3 regions of the Pseudomonas sp. NPDC086581 genome follow, and region 3 is predicted to be linked to each of the others. Evidence: predicted binding sites of a transcription regulator. Region 3 holds the regulator's gene; each other region holds the start of a gene.
What was found. The regulator FliA, encoded in region 3, starts transcription of late flagellar genes. The targets are predictions, from matches to a motif close to CTAAAGTTTNNNNNNNNNNNGCCGNTAA.

Region 1 (6,848 bases), on a different contig from region 3:
CCTCGTGGCGCACGAGGATCTCCATGGCGCCCAGCTCTGGCGGATCGAGGCGGATCGTGGCGTTCTGCACGCGCTGGCCGAGTTGCAGCTCGACGTTGTCGCGCAGCGCGCTGACCATCTGCTCGCCCCAATGCGCCTCGTTGTTGCCCTTGAGGTGCAGCGGCCTGTCGGACAGCGTCGAGGCCGGTGACCCGGCGGCGGGCTGCGCATGGCCATCGGTTGCCGGCACGCGCGGGTCGAGTGCAGCGCTCGGCAGCGCTGGGACACTGGAATCCGATGCCGGTGTGGCAGCGGCCAGGTGCTGCTGCAGCAACGTCTGCGCCTGGCTCTGGGTCGCCTCGCGGGTTGCCGGCGCGGCGGCCTTGGCCGGTTCCTCGGAGAGATCGGCGGGAGGCAGCAATACATCCTCCGGCTTCACGGCGGCAGGCGCGGGCTGTGCAGAAGAATCGCCCGCCTGGGTGGCGAAGCCGGAAACACGCGAGCTGCTCTGCTCGGGCGCACTGTCCCGCGCCTGCACCACCAGACCGGCCTGGCTGAGCATGCCGGCGAGCCAGTTCTCCGCCCCGGAGGGCGAGGCCTCGTCGGCCTGCTGGCCCTGCGTATCGCGATCGCGGGCTTGCGTGGGCAGCGCCTCCGGCTTTACCGGGACTGCGGCACCGGGCTGCGGCGGCTGCTCGACCTGCGCGGTGTCAAACTGTGTGAGGAAGGACTGCACGGTGATGGTTCGTTCGCCTGCATCCGACTGCGCCAGCTGTTGCACGCGGAAGCCGGAAGCACTGACGGTGCCAGTGTCATTTCGGCGCGAGTCCTGCGGGCGCGCCTCGGCCACCGCAGGCGTATCGCGCTCGGCGGCCGGCAGGGATTGGGTCGGTAGCTGGATCACGGTCTATCGACCCTCCTGGTACGTATCCACCTGCATGTACGCCGAGCGGCCCTCGGCGTATTCCAGGTGCGAGAGCAGGAGCCGGCGCAGGCGCTCGCACTCCTCGGCGCAGGCCTGCGACGCTTGCTCATGCAGGCGCTTCAGGTGCTTCCTGGCCAGCAGCACATCGGCGGCCAATCCGGTCTGCGACGACATCGCCACCAGTTGCGCGCGGATTGCCAGGTCGACCTGCCCCATGGCTTTCCAGTCCTTGCGCTGCAGCGCCCCGCCGAGCCGTTCATACAGCTGCAGCAGGCGCTGGCGATCATCCACGTGCGGCACTCACGCCCTCCCAGCCTTCACGCAGGATGCCCAGCAGGCGCACCACTTCGTCGATGCCGGCGACATCCAGCGACACGCTGACGTCGGAGAGGCGGTAGATGCAATAGTCGTAAAGACGTGCCAGGCCCTGCACGGTCTCGCCGCCGTTCTCGTAGTCGAGCGCGCCGTTGAGGCCGTTGAGGATGTTCAGGCACTTCTCCAGGGAGCGGCCCTTCTGCTGGTAGCGCTTGTGCTCGATGTGCCCGCGGGCGCGGGCCAGTTCGTCGAGCAGGCCGTCGAACAGCACCAGCACCAGCTCATAGGGCGAAGACGATGCGGCCTTGGACTCCAGGTCGATCATCCGATAACTGTCGTAGCTTTCGTTCATGCCGTAGGCGGTCATCCGAACATCCCGCTGGTCTGGTCCATCGACTGCATGATCTGCATCATCGAGGTGTATTGCTTGAGGTAGCGCGCGTAGTAGGTGTCGTACTGTTTCTGCAGGTTGTCGTAGTCATCGTCGACGCGGCGCAGGCTGTTGTTCAGGGCGTCCTTGCGGTTCTTCATGACGCCATTGGTGCTGTTGGTGTAGACGGCGACGCCCTTGTCCAGGCTGTCGAGCAGGTTGCCCTTGCCCATGAACAGCTTGTCCAGGGACTCGGGGTCACTGGCGATGGCCTTCTCGAACCGAGTGGCGTCGAGGGTCAGCTTGCCGCTGCGGTCGGCGCTGATACCCAGGTTGATCAGGTTGGCGCCGCCAAAGGTGGTGCGGACCATCTGGTTCAGCGAATTCTCGATGGCGCGCACGCTGGAGTCGCCCGCCAGGGCGCCACGGGAGTTGCCGTTCTGGTCGCCGGCGGCGGTCAGGCTGTCGATGGTGCTGGCCAGCGCGTTGAACGCGTCGATGAAGGTCTGCACCTTCTTCTTGGTTTCGCTCTGGTCCTGCGCGACGGTCAGGCGGATGGCCTGCTCACCGGACTTCTGCGCCTGGGTGAAGGTGGCGCTGACGCCATCGATGATGTTGTCGAAGGTGTTGCTGGCGTTGGTCAGCAGCATGCCGTTCTCGCCGCCAAGGCGGACGCGGGCGTCCTGCGCCCTGGACAGTTCCTGCGGATTACCGATGGTGTTCTCGAAAGCGCTGTTGGCGCTGTCGGTGCCGCTCAGCGACAGGCTGATGGCGTTGTCCGCGCCGGACTTCTCCGCCCCCAGCACCAACGACACCTGGCCGTTGCTGCGTACCAGGGTGGCCTTCACGCCGGTGTTGTCGGTGGCCTTGTTGATCGCTGCGGCCAGCTCGTCCAGCGAGTTGCTGCCATCGCCGTCTGTGTCGATCTTGCTCAGGTCGATATCGAAGGACTTGCCGTTCTGAGTCAGGGTCAGGGTGCCCTGGGTGTCGACATCGCCGGCCTGAAGGCCGGAGAGGGACAGCTGATGGCTGGTGGCGAGCTGCTCGACGAAGAAGTCATAGCTGCCGGGCACGGCGTTCTTGTCGACCTTGGCGGTCAGGTAGCCGTCCTTGCTGGTGGTGGCGCTGTTGACCAGCATGCTGGTCTTGCTGCCGGTCACGCCCTGCAGGCTCTTCACCGCCGAGGAGAAGGTCTTGAGTGCCGACTCCAGGGAGGTCACGGCGGTCAGCTGGGACTGGTACGAGGACTTGTTGCGGTCCGCCTTGCTCAGGCCGTTCTGCACTTCGTACGTGGCCAGCTGCTGGGCCATGCTTTTGACGTAATCGGAATCTATGGTCGCCATCTGAATCCACCTCTTTGGGTCGGAAGAGCAATTACGGTGCCAACGCCGGAAGGCCCGCCATATGGGGCTTTCGGGCTGACCGGGGAGAAGCGTCACTTCCGCCCGGCGTGTTTTGGCGCGCAGCGGGAAGCGGCATTTCCGCCTGCCGGGCGCGCACCTTGATGAAGACAAAAGGCGACCGTGGGGAGGGATTCGTTAAGGGGTTTTGGCGGGGTGTTTTGCGGGTGACGGGGGAGTTGGGTGCCGTGCGGTTCGCGAGCAAGCTCGCTCCTACAAGGAAATGCCGGCGCGCTCTCCGTAGGACCGAGGGGGACGCCCAGTCCTTGCTGGCGAATAGAGCCCGTGAAGGACGAGCGCGGGATCAGTACAGCTGGCGCGAATACACCGGCTGTTCGCGCGGATCGCCCATCAGTTGGCTGAGGATGTCGTGGTGCATCGCCAGCAGCTTGCCGTTGCGCTCGTTGAGACGCTTGCACTGGGCGGTGAGCTGGCCCAGTTGCAGCCACTCCTGCTGCAATTCCTCGCGGCGCGGCGGCTTGTAGTTGGACAGCAGCGTGCGCATGCCGTCGGCGTCCATCGGCAGGTGAAAGGCGCGCAGCACACGGCTGCGGCGCTGGGCGCGGCCGGCGACGGATTCGAGCAGTGCCTGGATGTCCGGGTTCAGCGCCTCGATCTGCGCGCTGTCCCGCGCCAGCAGGTGGCGATACAGCTCCTGCAGGCGGTCGCGCAGCGTCAGGCAATCGCGACCATCCTGCTGGATGTCCTGCTCGATCACCTGCAGCAGCCGCGCGCGCTGGGTCATGCGTCGCTGCCGCGATGGTAAGAGAGGATGCTGGTGGCGAGCACGCTGGTGTCGTTCTGCAGCTCGCCATTCATCAGCGCGCGGCGGATTTCCGCGACGCGGTCCTGGTCCACGTCGGGCATGGCGCGCAGGGTTTCCTGCATCTCGTCCAGGCGCAGCGAGTCGCTGACCGGCGCGCTGGCGCTGGTCTCCGCCACCGGGGCGACGCGCTCGCTGCGCGCGCTCTTGGCGGACTCGCTGGTGGCCAGCGCGATGCTGGGCAGTTGCCGGGTGATTTCCATGGTCGGTATCCGAATATTTTTTGGGGCTTTCCCTGAGAGGGCGACCGCCTCGCCGGAAAACTTAAATGCCGATTTTCGCGGAACAAACGGCGGATAACCGCTAGCGGTTATTCGCCCTACGGAACACCTGCGTAGGGCGCATAACGCGGAACGCGTTATCCGCCACTTCCGCCCCCCACACTCAAGCCCGCGCCCGCCACCAGGACTGCGCGGCGAGGCCATCCTGGATTTTCTGCTCCTGCTGCGCAAGCTGAAGCCGCCACTGGCAGACCTTGGCCTCGATCACCTGGGTCAGCACCTTCTCGCTGCGCATGGCTGCCATCAGCTCGCCCTGGATGCGCGCCAGGGTCTGCTCGGCGACTTCCAGCTCGCGGCGCTGCAGTTGCAGCATCTTGTGCAAGGTCGCCTTGTACTGCTGCTGGTTGTGTCGCTGCAGCGGCGTGCTGGTGGCCACGCTGAAGCCGCACAGGCGGTCCAGCCCGGTGATGTTGTTGCGATAGCGCTGGCAGAGGTTCTGCTGGTAATTCACCCGTCCCAGCAGCTCGCGGACCTTGCCGCCGCGGACGTCGGCCAGGCGCCCGAGCATGTCGATCTGCGTCTTCATCAGCGGCCCCCGACGATGCTTTGCAGGGTGGCGACGCTGTTGCCCAGCTCGGCGCCGTCGGCGGTCTCCTGGCGCAGGTAGCGTTCCAGCATCGGCGCCAACTGCACGGCGCGGTCGGTCTTCACGTCCATGCCTGGCGTGTAGCCGCCCAGCGGGATCAGCTCCCTGATGCGCTCATAGGTTCCGCTGAATTCCTTGAACTGCCGCGCCGCCGACAGGTGCAGCGGGTCCGCCACCTGGCTCATGCAGCGGCTGACCGAAGCGCCGATGTCGATGGCCGGGTAGTGCCCGACGTCCGCCAGCCGGCGCGACAGCACGATGTGCCCGTCAAGGATGGCGCGGGCGCAGTCGACGATCGGGTCCTGGTGATCGTCGCCCTCGGCCAGCACCGTGTAGATGGCGCTCAGGCTGCCGGCCTCGCCCTCGCCGTTGCCGGCGCTTTCGACCAGCTCCGGGAGCATGCCGAACACCGATGGCGGGTAGCCCTTGGTGGCCGGCGGTTCGCCCAGGGCCAGGGCGATCTCGCGCTGGGCCATGGCGTAGCGGGTCAGCGAATCCACCAGCAGCAGCACGTCCTTGCCCTGGTCGCGGAAGTAGGCGGCGATGCTGTGGCACAGTTCGGTGGCCTTCAGGCGCATCAGCGGCGATTCGTTGGCTGGCGCCACCACCACCACGGCCTTCTGCAAGCCTTCCGGGCCGAGGGAATGCAGGATGAACTCCTGCACCTCGCGGCCGCGTTCGCCGATCAGCCCAACCACCACGACATCGGCCTTGGTCTGCCGGGTGATCATCCCCAGCAGCACGCTCTTGCCCACGCCGCTGCCGGCGAACAGGCCGACGCGCTGACCCTTGCCCAGGGTCAGCAGGCCATTGATGGCGCGCACGCCGACGTCCAGCGGCTCGGATACCGGGCGCCGGCGCAGCGGGTTCACCTGCGGCAGTTCGGTGGGCAGCGGGTGGCGGCCGGCGAGCTTGCCGAGGCCGTCCAGGGGTTCGCCGAGGCCGTTGACCACGCGCCCCAGCCAGGAATGATCGATGTGCAGCACGGCTTCGTCCGGCGCCGGGAAGACCCGCGAGCCGGAGGTCAGGCCGACGGGCTTCTTGAAGGGCATGAGGTAGGTGATGTCACGGTTGAAGCCGACCACCTGCGCCTCCAGGCGCTCGCCGTCGGCGACTTCCACGTAGCAGCGCTGGCCGGTCATGCGCCGGCAGCCGAGGCTTTCCAGCAATAGGCCGGAGACGCGCACCAGGCGACCGCTGACTCGCGCCAGCTGGACCGAGTCCAGCGAGCGCAGCGCTTCTTCGAGCTTGAAGCCGTCGCCCAGGGCCATCGTCAGTCTTCGTCCTGCAGGTGCGCGCTCAGGGCTTCCATGCAACTGTCCAGGCGCTGCTGGCAACCGATGTCGGCTTCCGCCTGGGCGGTGACCACGCGGCATTCGCCCAGCGCCAGGCGTTCGTCCGGCACCAGGCGCCACTTGGCGGCGCGCTCGGGGTTCAGCTCGCGGATGCGCGCGCATTCTTCCGGATTAAGCAGGATCTGCACCTCGCCCTGCTCGCCCGGCATGGCCGCGAGGGCTTCCTCGGCCAGGGTCAGCAACTGGGTGGGGTTGAGCGTCAGCTCGACCCGGATGACCTGTTTCGCGACCTTCTGCACCAGCTCCAGCAGCTCCTTCTGGCGGCTGCGCTGGAAGGCCTGGTGGTACTCGCCGAAGGCCTCGACGGCGGCCTGCAGCGGAGCGCTGGCCTCGTCGAACACCTGGCGACCCGCAGCGCGGCCTTCCTCGCGGCCCTTGCGCAGGCCGTCCTGGCGACCGGCCTCGAAACCTTCGCGCAGGCCGGCTTCACGGCCTTCGCCGACGCCGTCCTGGTAGCCCTTCTCCAGGCCTTCCTGGAAGCCTTCGGAGATGGCCCGCTGGCGCGCCGCCGGGTCGCTGTCCCAGCCATGGTTGTCGGCGCTGGCGGTGGCGCAGCGCGGCGGGAAGCGGTAGGGGCGCCAGGCGCGGCTGTCGGCCTTGATGACTTTGATCGCCATGCGCGGTTACTCCACCGTCTGCTCGCGGAACAGCTGCACCTGCAGGTCGCCCTCGGCGGCCAGCTCGCGCACCACCCCCATGATGTCCTTGCGCACCTGCTCCACGCGGCTCAGCGGCACCGGGCCCTGGCGGCGGTTGATCGACTCCATCTGCTGCGCCTGGCGCTTGGGCATGGCGCCCTGGATGGCGCGCACCA
Region 2 (6,848 bases), on a different contig from region 3:
CTGCGGGCGCTGCACGGCCTGCATGGACATTTGCCCCACTGCCGCCTTCGTTGCGCCCTATGTGCTGGATGCGCGGCGCTGCATTTCCTACCTGACCATCGAATTGAAGGGGGCGATCCCCGAAGACCTGCGCCCGCTGATCGGCAATCGCGTGTTCGGTTGCGACGACTGCCAGATGGTCTGCCCGTGGAACCGCTTCGCCCGCGCCACCGACCAGGGCGACTTCCAGCCGCGCCACAGCCTGGACAACGCCGCGCTGGCGGAACTGTTCCTGTGGACGGAAGAAGAATTTCTCAGCCGCACCGAGGGCTCGCCGTTGCGGCGGGCCGGTTACGAGCGCTGGCTGCGCAACCTGGCCGTGGGGCTGGGCAATGCGCCGTCGACCATCCCGGTGATCGAGGCGCTGCGCGCGCGGCGGGAGTTCCCGTCGGAACTGGTGCGCGAGCATGTGGAGTGGGCGCTGGCGCGCCATAACGCCGGAATCTGAAGCTTTTCGTAGGAGCGAGCAAGCTCGCTCCTGCAAGAGCAGAATCGCGCCACTTACACCTTGATGAAATGCTCGCGGTAGTAGCGCAGCTCGGCGATGGACTCGCGAATGTCGTCCAGGGCCAGGTGGGTGTTGCCCTTCTTGAAGCCGTCACGCACCGAAGGCGCCCAGCGCGCGGCCAGCTCCTTGAGGGTCGACACGTCCAGGTTGCGGTAGTGGAAGTAGCCTTCCAGCTTCGGCATGTGACGGTAGAGGAAGCGGCGGTCCTGGCAGATGCTGTTGCCGCAGATCGGCGAGCTGCGCTTGGGCACCCACTTTTCCAGGAAGGCAATGGTCATCGCCTCGGCCTCGGCGGCGGAGATGGTGCTTTCGCGCACGCGCTGGGTCAGGCCGGACTGGCCATGCTGACGGGTGTTCCACTCGTCCATGCCGGCGAGCAGCGCCTCGCTCTGGTGCACGGCGATCACCGGGCCTTCCTCGAGGATATTCAGGTCACTGTCGGTGACGATGGTCGCCATCTCGATGATGACGTCCTTGTCCGGGTCCAGCCCGGTCATTTCCAGGTCGATCCAGATCAGGTTCTGCGGGTTCTGCATGATGGGGCTCCTCAGCTCAGCCCTCTAGTTTAGCGGGAAGCACGCCGGCGCATGCTAAACTCCGCCGCGATTTTCCCTGTGGATACCCTATGGCCAAGCGTCACCTCACCCGCCGGCAGAGCTGGCGGATCGAAAAAGTCCAGGAAGAACGCGCCGCGCGCGCGGCGAAGCGCGAGTCGCGCGCCCTGGAAGAACTGGAAGGCGGCGACCTCGGACCGGAACAGACCGGCCAGGTGATCGCCCACTTCGGTGTGCAGGTGGAAGTCGAGGCCCAGGACGGCGACGCTGCCGGCCAGGTGTTCCGCTGCCACTTGCGCGCCAACCTGCCGCCGCTGGTGACGGGCGACCAGGTGGTCTGGCGCCCGGGCAATCAGGGCATTGGCGTGATCGTCGCGCAGCTGCCGCGCACCTCCGAGCTACGCCGCCCGGACATGCGCGGCGTGCTTAAGCCGGTCGCGGCCAACGTCGATCGCATCGTCATTGTCTTCGCGCCGCGCCCCGAGCCCCATGCCAACCTGATCGACCGCTACCTGGTCGCCGCCGAGCACGCGGGCATCAAGCCATTGCTGCTGCTGAACAAGGCTGACCTGATCGACGAGGAAAATGCACCCTTCCTCGACTCGCTGCTGGGCACCTACCGCGAGCTGGGCTACCCGCTGCTGGAGGTCTCGGCCGCCAACGGCCTGGCGCTGGACGCCCTGCGCGCTGCGCTGAACGAGCACGTCAGCGTATTCGTCGGGCAGTCCGGGGTGGGCAAGTCGTCGCTGGTAAATGCACTGCTACCGGGCGTCGACACCCGCGTCGGCGACCTTTCGGAAGTCACCGGCAAGGGCACTCACACCACCACCACCGCGCGGCTGTTCCACTTCCCCGCCGGCGGCGACCTGATCGACTCCCCCGGCATCCGCGAGTTCGGCCTCGGTCATGTCAGCCGTGACGACGTGGAAGCGGGCTTCATCGAGTTCCACGACCTGCTCGGCCACTGCCGCTTCCGCGACTGCAAGCATGACCGCGAACCGGGCTGCGCGCTGCTCAAGGCGCTGGAAGACGGGCGCATCTCGCCGCAGCGGATGGCCAGCTACCGGCACATCCTCGCGAGCCTGCCGGAAGACGAGTATTGATCGGCAGATAACGCCGCAGCGCCGACGCTGCCCCGACCTGTAGGAGCGAGGGGGACGCCATCGTTATTGCTCGCGAACGCATTTGTCCGGGCAGAGACGGCATCAAGCGGGTTCGCGAGCAAGCTCGCTCCTACGAAAGGCCCTCTCACCATCCCATTGCGCATAACCGTAGGGCGCATAACGCCCAAGCGTTATCCGCCATCGGCCTTTGCGACGAGATGGCGGATAAAGCGTTCCGCTTTATGCGTCCTACACGAAGAAGGCCAGCTTTTCAGCTGGCCTTTTTCATTCATCACTGCTGCTTGTTCAACTCGTCGAGCTTCAGCGTGCCGCCGTCGTCGAACAGGTTGAGCTTCTGCTTGAGCTGGTCCGGCGGTAGCGGATCGCCCTGCCCGGCCGCCGGCTCGGCCGGGGTACCGGCGGGAGCCGCCGCGCCCGGAGCGGCCGGAGCCGCGCCGTCGGCAGGCTTGCCAGCCCCGCCATCCTGACCTTCGATGGCGCGCTGAGCCTTCTTGGTCAGCACGATGATGTCGATGCGGCGGTTCACCGGGTTGAGCGGTTTGTCGCGGTCGAACAGCGCAGACGAGGCGTAACCCACCACCCGGGCGATCTGCTCTTCCGGGTAACCGCCGGCTTCCAGCGCACGGCGTGCGGCGTTGGCGCGGTTGGCCGAGAGCTCCCAGTTGCCGAAATCGCCATTGCCCGCGTAGGGCTTGGCGTCGGTGTGGCCGCTGATGCTGATCTTGTTCGGCACCTGCTTGATGGTCTCGGCCAGCGCCAGCAGGATGTCCTCGAAGTACGGCTGCAGGCGCGCGCTGCCCAGGTCGAACATCGGCCGGTTGTCCGAGTCGACGATCTGGATACGCAGGCCGTCCTGGGTGATCTCGAACAGAATCTGGTCCTTGAAGCGCTTCAGGGTCGGGTTCTCGTCGACCTTGTTCTGCAGCTCCTGCAACAGCAGCTCCAGGCGTTCCTTCTCGACCTGCTCGGCGACGTCCTGGGCCTGTTGCTCGGTGATCTTGGCGTTCTCGTCCGGGTTGATCCGCGTCTCGTCCGCGTCCGGCTGGGCCTGGATCTGCGGGTTCAGGGTCTTGTCCGGCGCCGGCGTCGGCGTGCCGCCCAGGTCGATGACGTAGGGGCTGGCGCTCTCGGTGAAACCGATGGGGTCCTGGAAGTAACCGGAGATGGCCTTCTTCTGCTCCGGCGTGGCCGAGGACAGCAGCCAGAGCACAAGGAAGAACGCCATCATGGCGGTGGCGAAGTCGGCGAAGGCGATCTTCCAGCCACCGCCATGGTGGCCGGCGGCATAGCGCTTGATGCGCTTGACGATGATCGGCTGGTTGTTATCCATGCGTCAGACGACCTATCAGCGACCGCGAACGGCCTGCTCCAGTTCGCTGAAGCTCGGGCGGTGCGCCGGCAGCAGCACCTTGCGGCCGAACTCCACGGCCAGCGACGGCGGCATGCCGGAGGCGGAAGCCACCAGGCAGGCCTTGATCGATTCGTAGAGGTTCAGCTCTTCCTTGGCGTCGTGCTCCAGGGCGTTTGCCAGCGGGCCGACGAAGCCGTAGGCGGCGAGAATACCGAGGAAGGTACCCACCAGCGCCGCGGCGACGTGGTGGCCGATCTCGGCCTGGCTGCCCTGGCCGAGCAGGGCCATGGTGATCACGATGCCCAATACCGCCGCGACGATACCGAAGCCCGGCAGGGCATCGGCGACGCGGGTCACCGCATGGGCCGGATGTTCAAGGTCTTCCTTGAGGCTGCCCAGCTCCATGTCGAACAAGCCTTCCAGCTCATGGGGCGCCATGTTGCCGGAGGACATGATGCGCAGGTAGTCGCAGACGTACGCGGTCATGCGTTCGTCCTTGAGCACCGCCGGGTACTTGCTGAAGATCGGGCTGGCTGCCGGGTCCTCGACGTCGGCCTCGATGGCCATCATGCCTTCGCGGCGGCTCTTGTTGAGCACTTCGTAGAGCATGCCCAGCACTTCCAGGTAGAAGGTGTGGGTGAAGCGGTTGCCGAACATCTTCGGCGCTTTCTTCAGCACGGTCATGAAGGTGCTGCCAGGGTTGGCCTGGAGGAAGGCACCCAGCGCGGCGCCGCCGATGATCAGCACCTCGAACGGCTGGATGATGGCCGCGATCTTGCCGCCGGAGAGCATGTAGCCACCGAGCACGCTGGCCATGAGAACGATGATGCCGATGATTTTTGCCATGGGGACCGGACTGAAACGGTGAACAGAAAGGGAGGCATGTTTCCCGCCTCCCTGTTGTTATCGGAGATTTCGGGCAAGACTATAGGCCGAAAACACTAAAAACCAGTTCGGCGCCTCACGCATGTCAAAGCAAATGCTTCATCCAGAGCGTCTCAAGGCCTGGCTCGACCAGTTGGAAGATCTGCCTTTGCCGGTTCCGCTGGAGCAGCGCGATGACATTCGCCGTGCGTTGAACGATAGCCGGCGCTCGATCCGCGATATTGCCGACTTGTTGCAGGACGCGCCGACACTGGCTTTCGCCATCCTGCGCGAAGCCAACCGGGCGCAGAGCGCACGGGACAATCCGGCGGAAAGCCTGGAGGTCGCGCTCAACCGCCTGGGCCTGAGCCGCGCCAGCCAGTTGCTCGACAGCCTGCCCGCGGTACCCGAAGCGCAGATGCCGCGCGCGCTGAACCAGCTGCTGCTGATCAGCCGCCACGCCATGCAGCAGGCCAGCGGCCTGTTCGCCAACCGCCTGGCGCGGCTCTGGCAGGAAATCCACTGGGGCAGCCTGTTCACCCTGGCACCGCTGTGGGCGCTGGCCACCGCAAGACCGGAGCTGATGGAGAACTGGCAGCGCCAGGTCTACGGCCTGGGCCGCTGCAGCAGCGAAGTCGAAGAGGAACTACTTGGCACCCGCCTGCTGCCGCTGTGCCGTGCGCTGGCCGACAGCTGGCGGCTGCCAGACTGGGTCGGCCAGGGCTACGCCCTGCTCAGCGACGACAAGCGCCTGCTGGTGCGCGCCCTGCATGTCGCCCACACCGAACACGATGCGCTGGGACAGCAGCAGCGCCTGGACGCCGACCCGGAGCTGCAGCGCTGGCTGACCCGCCCGGCCAACACCATCCTCCTCGCCAACAGCATCGCCATGGCCGCGCACCAGTCCTGGGGCGGCGTGCACATGCTGCGCTGGCAGCGCCTGACCAGTCTCTACCTGCAGATGCCTCTGGACGAGCTGCAGCGGACTGTCCACGGCCTCGCCGCGCAGAGCGCCCGGCGCCACGCCCGCCCGCAGCTCTGGCACCCAGCCGAGGCGCTGCTCTGGCCTTGGGAAGCCCGCCGTTGGCTCAACGGGCCGAAAGCCGAGGAACCCGCCAAGGCGCCAGACACCCTGGCGCAATGGCGCCAGCACTGCACCCGCCTGATGCAGACGCCCAGCCCGTTCGGCAACGCCGTGCAACTGCTCGACTGCGCCACCGACGCACTAAAGGCCTGCGGGCTGCAACGCGGGATCATCCTGCTGGCCGACAAGAGCGGCAGTTGGCTGCAGGCGCGTCGGCATTTCGGCCTGGACAGCGAGATCGGCGACTTCAAGCTGGAAGTCGCCGCCAGCCCGGTGCTGCGCAAACTCCTGCAACAACCCGGACAGTTACGCCTGAGCCCGGCCAACATGGCTGAGTTCTCGGCGCTGATTCCCGGCGCGCTGAAGGCGCTGATCCCCAGCGAACACCTGCTGCTGCGCTCGCTGGGCAATGGCGTGCGGGTCGTCATGCTGGTCGTCTGCGATCGCCACGGCCAGCCGCTGGCAGACCTGCACGCGCAGGCCTTTGGCCGCACCATGCAGTGCGTCGAGCACGCGGTGAAACACATGGCGCGAGGCGCTTGATCCGCGAAAGGTTTGCGCCCCGCCTCGTCCCCTTTAAACTAACCGCCCTCACGGGGTAGCCCAGGGCGCCTGCTCACGTTGCCTCCCCCACCGTTCCCGCCGGGAGACTCCGACATGTCCGCCTTCTCCGCCCTGCCCCTGGTGATCGAACCGGCTGACCTCGCCAGCCGCCTCGACGCCCCCGAACTGATTCTGGTCGACCTGACCAGCGCTGCGCGCTATGCCCAGGGCCACATCCCCGGTGCCCGCTTCGTTGCCCCTGCGCGCACCCAGCTGGGCGGCACGCCGGCACCGGGCCTGCTGCCGGCGAAGGCCGACCTGGAAGCGCTGTTCGGCGAACTGGGGCACAACCCTGATGCCGTCTACGTGGTCTACGACGATGAAGGCGGCGGCTGGGCCGGCCGCTTCATATGGCTGCTGGATGTGATCGGCCACAGCAACTACCACTACGTCGACGGCGGCCTGCACGCCTGGCTCGCCGACGGCCTGCCGCTCTCCGAGGACGTCCCGGCGCCGGCCGGCGGCCCACTGCCGCTGACCCTGCACGACGAGCCCACCGCCACCCGCGAATACCTGCAGAGCCGCCTGGGCGCCGCCGACCTGGCCGTCTGGGACGCCCGTAACCCCAGCGAATACAGCGGCCAGAAAGTCCTCGCCGCCAAGGCCGGCCACGTGCCCGGCGCCGTCAATTTCGAATGGACCGCCGGCATGGACCCGGCCCGCGCCCTGCGCATCCGTACCGATATGCCGCAGATCCTCAAGGACCTGGGCATCACCCCGG
Region 3 (6,848 bases):
TTTTTCCACCGCATCGCGCATGCTCTCGTGGTCATGCTCGATGCCGGCGTAGCGATCGACCTGCCCCGCCATCCAGACAAGCTTCACCAGGTTTGACTCGACCTCGGTCACCAGCTTGGTGACGCGCTTGATCACTTGCCCGGTGAGGTCCTGGAAGTCCTGCGCGAGCAGGATGTCGTTCAGGTGCGCGGAGAGCTTGCGGCTGTCCTGAGCGCTGATGTAGAGGAACTGCTCGACACGCTTGGCCAGGTCACGGAAGGCCTCGGGGCCCAGCTCGCGACGCATGAAACGCGACCAGTCTTCCTGCAGCTCCTTGGCCTGGGTCTCGATGTGCATGACCACCGGGGTGCACTCTTCCACCAGGTCCATGGTCCGATTGGCCGCTTTCTCGGTCATCGTCACCACATAGGACAGGCGATCAGTGGCGTCGGCAATCTGCGAGACTTCCTGGGCGCGCGGAGAGCTGGGGTCGATCTGGAAGTTGACGATGGCGTTGTGCAGCTCGCGGGTGAGCTTGCCGACCTCCTGGTAGAGGCCGCGGTCACGTGCCTGGTTGAGCTCGGAGATCAGCTGCACCGCAGTCTGAACGTCGCCGCGCTCAAGGCACTCGACCAATTCGCGCGCGTGTTTTTTCAGGGTCGACTCGAAGTCACCCGCGGATTCGTTGAAATCCATGACGCCCTCTTGTCAGCTTCAGCTGCCGACCCGCTCGAAAATCTTCTCGATCTTTTCTTTCAACACCTGAGCGGTGAAAGGCTTGACCACATAGCCGTTGACCCCGGCCTGGGCCGCTTCGATGATCTGGTCTCGCTTGGCTTCGGCGGTGACCATCAGTACCGGCAGGTGCTTCAGGCGCTCGTCGGCGCGGACCGCGCGCAGCAGATCGATGCCGGTCATGCCGGGCATGTTCCAGTCGGTGACGAGGAAGTCGAAGTTGCCGCTGTGCAGCATCGGCAGCGCAGTGGTGCCGTCGTCGGCTTCTGCGGTGTTGGTGAACCCCAGATCCCGCAGGAGGTTCTTGATGATGCGCCTCATCGTGGAAAAGTCGTCCACGATGAGAATTTTCATGTTCTTGTCCAAACCTGCCTCCATCGATACCAAACGCGCCCTGGCGGGCGTGCCGTCAATTCATCGAGCGTCGTGCGCTCTTAGCTATGGGCGCGTCAAAGGAACGTCACCCCAAAATTCGTAAGCCTATAACTTGCCTAAGGAAAATCCCTTCAGCACTGCCTCTCAGAAGCAGCCGACGCGAAACTACCCGATGCTCAGCGAGCGCGCCACTCCGCCAGTCGCGACCGCAGGCGCGCGGCGCACTGGCTGTGCAGCTGGCTGACACGGGATTCGCTGACGCCCAGCACTTCGCCGATCTCCTTGAGGTTGAGCTCCTCGTCGTAGTACAGGGCCAGCACCAGTCGCTCGCGCTCGGGCAGCTTGGTGATGGCGTCGGCCAGGGCCGCCTGGAAACGCTCGTCTTCCAGCCCATGGGACGGCTCGTTGTCGTGGTGCGAGGCATCTTCGGCAAAGCCGCCGCCCTGGTCACCGTCCTGCAACATGTCATCGAAGCTGTACAGACGGCTGCCCTGGGTGTCGCTGAGGATGCCGTAATAATCTTCGAGGCTCATATTGAGTTCGGCAGCAACCTCCTGATCTTTAGCGTCTCGTCCGGTGCGCGCTTCGACAGCGCGGATCGCGTCGCTGACCATGCGGGTGTTGCGGTGGACCGAACGCGGGGCCCAGTCGCCCTTGCGCACCTCGTCGAGCATGGCGCCGCGGATGCGGATGCCGGCGTAGGTTTCGAAGCTCGCGCCCTTGCCCTGGTCGTATTTCTTCGCCGCCTCCAGCAGGCCGATCATGCCGGCCTGCATCAGGTCCTCCACCTGCACGCTGGCCGGCAGGCGGCCGAGCAGGTGGTAGGCAATGCGCTTCACCAGCGGGGCGTGTTTCTGGATCAGCAGTTCCTGGGAGTTGTGCGCCTGTGCCTTGCTGTACATACGCGCTCCGGAGGCCGCGGTCATACGGCCGAACCCGTGGGATGTTGCACCAGGCGCTCGACGAAGAACTCCAGGTGCCCTCTTGGGTTGGCCGGCAGCGGCCAGCTGTCGACCTTCTGCGCCACCGCACGGAAGGCCAGGGAAGCCTTGCTGCGCGGGAACGCCTCATACACCGAACGCTGCTTCTGCACGGCCTTGCGCACCGACTCGTCGTAGGGAATGGCGCCGACGTACTGCAGCGCCACGTCGAGGAAACGGTCGGTGACCTTGGTCAGCTTGGCGAACAGGTTGCGGCCTTCCTGGGGGCTGTGGGCCATGTTCGCCAGCACGCGGAAACGGGTCATGCCGTAGTCGCGGTTGAGCAGCTTGATCAAAGCGTAGGCATCGGTGATCGACGTGGGTTCATCACAAACGACCAGCAGCACTTCCTGGGCGGCACGGACGAAGCTCACCACCGAGTCGCCGATGCCGGCGGCGGTGTCCACCACCAGCACGTCGATGTTGTCGCTGATGTCGCTGAACGCCTGGATCAGACCGGCGTGCTGCATCGGCGTGAGGTGCACCATGCTCTGGGTGCCTGAGGCCGCCGGGACGATGCGAATGCCGCCAGGCCCCTGGAGAATCACGTCACGCAGGTCGCATTCACCTTCGATGACGTCGGCCAGTGTGCGCTTGGGCGACAGTCCCAGCAGCACGTCGACGTTGGCCAGGCCCAGGTCGGCGTCCAGCAGCATGACGCGGCGGCCGAGATCGGCCAGCGCCAGCGACAGGTTCACCGACACGTTGGTCTTGCCCACGCCACCCTTGCCGCCGGTGACTGCGATTACCTGAACGGGATGCATACCCATATCAATACCTTGTCTCGTCGTTCGACCGTCACGCTTCTGGCGTTTCGGCTAATCCGGCTGCAGTGCTCTACCGCCTCCGGCGCTCGCGGATCGTCTTGCAGAGCATCCGCATCGCTTGGGCGGCTCAACCGGCCACCCCACGCCCCACCCGGGGCTCACAATCTTCAGCTGGCGCGACGCACCGGCTGTTGGTAAAGGCCGGCGAACATGTCCGCCATGGCATCCTCGCAAGGCTCTTCGGGCGACTGCAGGCTCACTGCGCGGCTGACCAGCTGGTGCGCGCGTGCCACATGCAGGTCGTCCGGGATCTTCGGCCCGTCAGCCAGATAGGCTACCGGTAGATGCTGGCTGATAGCCAGAGCCAGAGCTTCGCCGAGGCTTCCCGCTTCGTCCAGCTTGGTCAGGATGCACCCGGCCAGCCCACAGGAACGATAGTTCTGCCAAGCGGATTTGAGCACCTGGCTCTGGCTGGTCGCGGCCAGCACGAGGTAGTTCTTCACGTTCAGGCTCAGCGACGACAGCGCTTCGAGCTGCATGCGCAGCGCCGGATCGTTGGCGGGCAGGCCTGCGGTATCGATCAGCACCAGGCGCTTGCGCGCCAGCGGCGCCATGGCCTGGATCAGGGACTGGCCCGGATCGACCAGGGTCACCGGCACGTTGAGGATGCGGCCCAGGGTCTTGATCTGTTCCTGCGCACCGATGCGGAAGCTGTCCATGGACACCAGGGCGATGCTCTGCGCGCCGTACTTCAATACGTAGCGGGCCGCCAGTTTGGCCAGGGTGGTGGTCTTGCCCATGCCGGCCGGACCGACCAGAGCGACTACGCCGCCCTGCTCCAGCAGGTCGATTTCCGGGGTATTGATCGAGCGCGCCAGGTGCGCCAGCAGCATGCGCCAGGCCTGCTTCGGGTCAGCGATGGACGCCACGCGCTCCAGCAGGTTGCGCGACAGGTCAGCCGGCAACCCCATGCGCTGCAGGCGACGCCACAGGCCGGCTTGTTTCGGACGTTGGTTCTGCAGCTGGTTCCAGGCGATGGAGCCCAACTGCACTTCGATCAGTTCACGCAGGCCGTTGAGCTCGAAGCGCATGGCTTCCAGCGCCTGCTGGCCGGCAGCGGCCGGCGCCGGGGCGACCGGTGCGTCCATGGCGGCGGCCAGAGTCTCGACGGCGCTGCGGCGCGGCTTCTCGGTGCCGTACATTTGACGGTCGCCGCGCACGCTATCGCTGGCGCGGCTCGGAGCCGACAGGTCAGCCTTGGCCTGGGCGATCTTCGCCTGGGTCTTGCGCAGCTCGGCTTCCAGCGCCGGGTTCGGCTTGCTGGCTGCCACCGGTGCCTGGTAATCCAGCGCCGCGGTCAGCTCTACGCCGCCGGCGACACGGCGATTGCCGATGATCGAAGCGTCCGGGCCCAGCTCGTCACGGACCAGTTTCATGGCCTGACGCATATCAGCGGCGAAGAAGCGTTTTACCTGCATGGTCTGGGACCTCGGTCAATTCTGCCCAACAGTGGCGACAATCGTGACTTGTTTGTTGTCGGGGATTTCCTGGTAAGCCAGCACATTCATGGTGGGAACCGCCATCCGGGCGAATCGCGACATCATCGCGCGGATGGGACCTGCCACCAGCAGAATCGCCGGCTTGCCGAGCATCTCCTGACGCTGCGCCGCTTCAACCATCGAGCGTTGCAGCTTTTCGGCCATTCCGGGCTCCAGCAACATGCCGTCTTCGGAGCCTTGTCCGGCCTTCTGAAGACTATTGAGCAATATCTGTTCCAACCTGGGTTCCAGAGTGATCACAGGCAGCTCCGGCTCTAGTCCCACAATGGTTTGCACGATTGCACGGGACAGTGCCACACGAACCGCCGCCACCATCGCGGCGGGATCTTGACTCTTCACCGCCACGTTGGCGATGGCCTCGGCGATGGTACGGATGTCACGTACCGGCACCTGTTCCTGCAACAGCGCCTGAAGGACCTTGAGCAGTGTCGACAGGGAAATCATCCCCGGCACCAACTCTTCGGCAAGCTTGGGCGAACTCTTGGCCAGCAGTTGCATCAGTTGCTGGACCTCCTCGTGACCCAGCAGCTCGTGGGCATGCTTGTGCAGCACCTGGTTCAGGTGAGTGGCGACCACGGTGCTCGCATCGACCACGGTGTAGCCCAGCGATTGCGCCTGATCACGCTGCGAGGCCTCGATCCACACGGCTTCCAGGCCGAAGGCCGGGTCCTTGCCGGCGATGCCGTTGAGGGTGCCGAACACCTGGCCAGGGTTGATCGCCAGGTCGCGGTCCGGGTAGATCTCGGCTTCCGCCACGCTGACGCCCATGAGCGTCAAACGATAGGCGTTGGGCAGCAGGTCGAGGTTGTCGCGGATATGCACCGAGGGCATCAGGAAGCCCAGGTCCTGGGACAGCTTCTTGCGCACACCCTTGATCCGCGCCAGCAGCTGGCCGCCCTGGTTGCGGTCCACCAGCGGAATCAGGCGGTAGCCCACTTCCAGGCCGACCATGTCCACCGGGGTCACGTCGTCCCAGCCCAGTTCCTTGGTCTGCTCGGCGCGCTGGGCGGGCAGCAGTTCCTGCTGGGTCTGGGCTTCCTGCTCGGCCTTCTGGCTGGCCTGGCGCTGGCGATGCCAGATCAGGTACGCGCCACCAGCGGCCAGAGCGCCCAGGCCGACGAAGGAGACGTGCGGCATGCCGGGGACCAGGCCCATGGCGATCAGGATGGCGGCAGAGATCGCCAACGCCTTGGGCGAGGCGAACATCTGACGGTTGACCTGCTGGCCCATGTCTTCGGAGCTGGAGACACGGGTCACCATGATCGCGGCGGCGGTGGACAGCAGCAGCGAAGGCAACTGCGCCACCAGGCCGTCACCGATGGTCAGCAGGGCGTAGACCTTGCCGGCGTCGCCGAAGCTCATCGAGTGCTGGATCATGCCGATGGCCACGCCACCGATGAGGTTGATGAAGAGGATCAGCAGGCCGGCAACGGCGTCCCCGCGGACGAACTTGCTGGCACCGTCCATCGAGCCGTAGAAGTCGGCTTCCTGGGCCACTTCGGCGCGGCGCTTCTTGGCTTCCGCCTGCTCGATCAGGCCGGCGTTGAGGTCGGCGTCGATGGCCATCTGCTTGCCGGGCATGGCGTCGAGGGTGAAGCGCGCGCTCACCTCGGAGATACGCCCGGCACCCTTGGTGACCACCACGAAGTTGATGATCATGAGGATCGCGAAGACCACGATACCGACGACGTAGTTGCCGCCGATCACCACCTCGCCGAAGGCCTGGATCACCTTACCCGCAGCCGCGTGGCCGTCGTGGCCGTGCAACAGCACGACGCGGGTGGACGCGACGTTCAGCGCCAGGCGCAGCAGGGTGGCGACCAGCAGGATGGTCGGGAACACGGCGAAGTCCAGTGGGCGCAGGGCGTACACGCTGACCAGCAGCACGACGATGGACAGGGCGATGTTGAAGGTAAACAGCACATCCAGCAGGAACGGCGGGATGGGCAGGGTCATCATCGCCAGCATGGCGAGCAACAGCAGCGGCACGCCGAGGTTGCCCCGGCTGAGCCCTACCAAATTGCTGCGAACAGTGCCGATCAGTTGCGTACGATCCACCCGAATTTCCCCTGCGCGTTGGTGACCGAGGCGGCCACCGGAACAAACTTTTGACGCCCAACCGGGCATCCGCACAGGGTTTTGCAGGAAGCGTTCCAACTTCTTCGAAACGGTCTCAGGAACTATCTTTCAGGAGCTTGAAGGTGCCGTTCTTGAAGCTGCCCGCCACCGCGCAGGTGGACTGGTTGGCGTCGCTTCGCGCCTCGAATCGGTAGTGGCCGGACATCACGCCGTACTCGGTGTCGTCCTCGCTGCGGACGATCTCCACGCGGTCGATCACCAGCTCGCCATGGCTGGCGCGCAAGGCATCCTCGGGCACCTCCTGGAACACCACTGCCGCGCCCTCGCCGAGCCTTGCCCGTCCCTCGCGCGCCGGGCCAATGGCGTAGCGCCCG

Region 1: the regulator FliA is predicted to act here: its motif matches at 3,068-3,095, upstream of fliD (flagellar filament capping protein FliD).
Region 2: the regulator FliA is predicted to act here: its motif matches at 4,480-4,507, upstream of motA (flagellar motor stator protein MotA).

What each region holds. Positions count from the first base shown of each region.
Region 1 covers NZ_JBIVBR010000004.1:25,209-32,056, forward strand. The annotation lists gene ACIPK7_RS09830 (flagellar hook-length control protein FliK) at 1-883, opposite strand, end outside; gene ACIPK7_RS09835 (hypothetical protein) at 887-1,204, opposite strand; gene fliS (flagellar export chaperone FliS) at 1,188-1,586, opposite strand; gene fliD (flagellar filament capping protein FliD) at 1,583-2,932, opposite strand; gene flgN (flagellar protein FlgN) at 3,294-3,734, opposite strand; gene flgM (flagellar biosynthesis anti-sigma factor FlgM) at 3,731-4,015, opposite strand; gene ACIPK7_RS09860 (flagellar FliJ family protein) at 4,197-4,619, opposite strand; gene fliI (flagellar protein export ATPase FliI) at 4,619-5,950, opposite strand; gene fliH (flagellar assembly protein FliH) at 5,953-6,651, opposite strand; gene ACIPK7_RS09875 (FliG C-terminal domain-containing protein) at 6,658-6,848, opposite strand, start outside.
Region 2 covers NZ_JBIVBR010000011.1:40,826-47,673, reverse strand. The annotation lists gene queG (tRNA epoxyqueuosine(34) reductase QueG) at 1-487, shown strand, start outside; gene orn (oligoribonuclease) at 541-1,083, opposite strand; gene rsgA (small ribosomal subunit biogenesis GTPase RsgA) at 1,173-2,204, shown strand; gene motB (flagellar motor protein MotB) at 2,497-3,555, opposite strand; gene motA (flagellar motor stator protein MotA) at 3,571-4,422, opposite strand; gene ACIPK7_RS21575 (HDOD domain-containing protein) at 4,556-6,067, shown strand; gene rhdA (thiosulfate sulfurtransferase) at 6,182-6,848, shown strand, end outside.
Region 3 covers NZ_JBIVBR010000003.1:167,398-174,245, forward strand. The annotation lists gene ACIPK7_RS08310 (protein phosphatase CheZ) at 1-675, opposite strand, end outside; gene ACIPK7_RS08315 (chemotaxis response regulator CheY) at 694-1,068, opposite strand; gene fliA (RNA polymerase sigma factor FliA) at 1,266-2,015, opposite strand; gene fleN (flagellar synthesis regulator FleN) at 2,012-2,839, opposite strand; gene flhF (flagellar biosynthesis protein FlhF) at 3,004-4,314, opposite strand; gene flhA (flagellar biosynthesis protein FlhA) at 4,330-6,453, opposite strand; gene ACIPK7_RS08340 (hypothetical protein) at 6,569-6,848, opposite strand, start outside.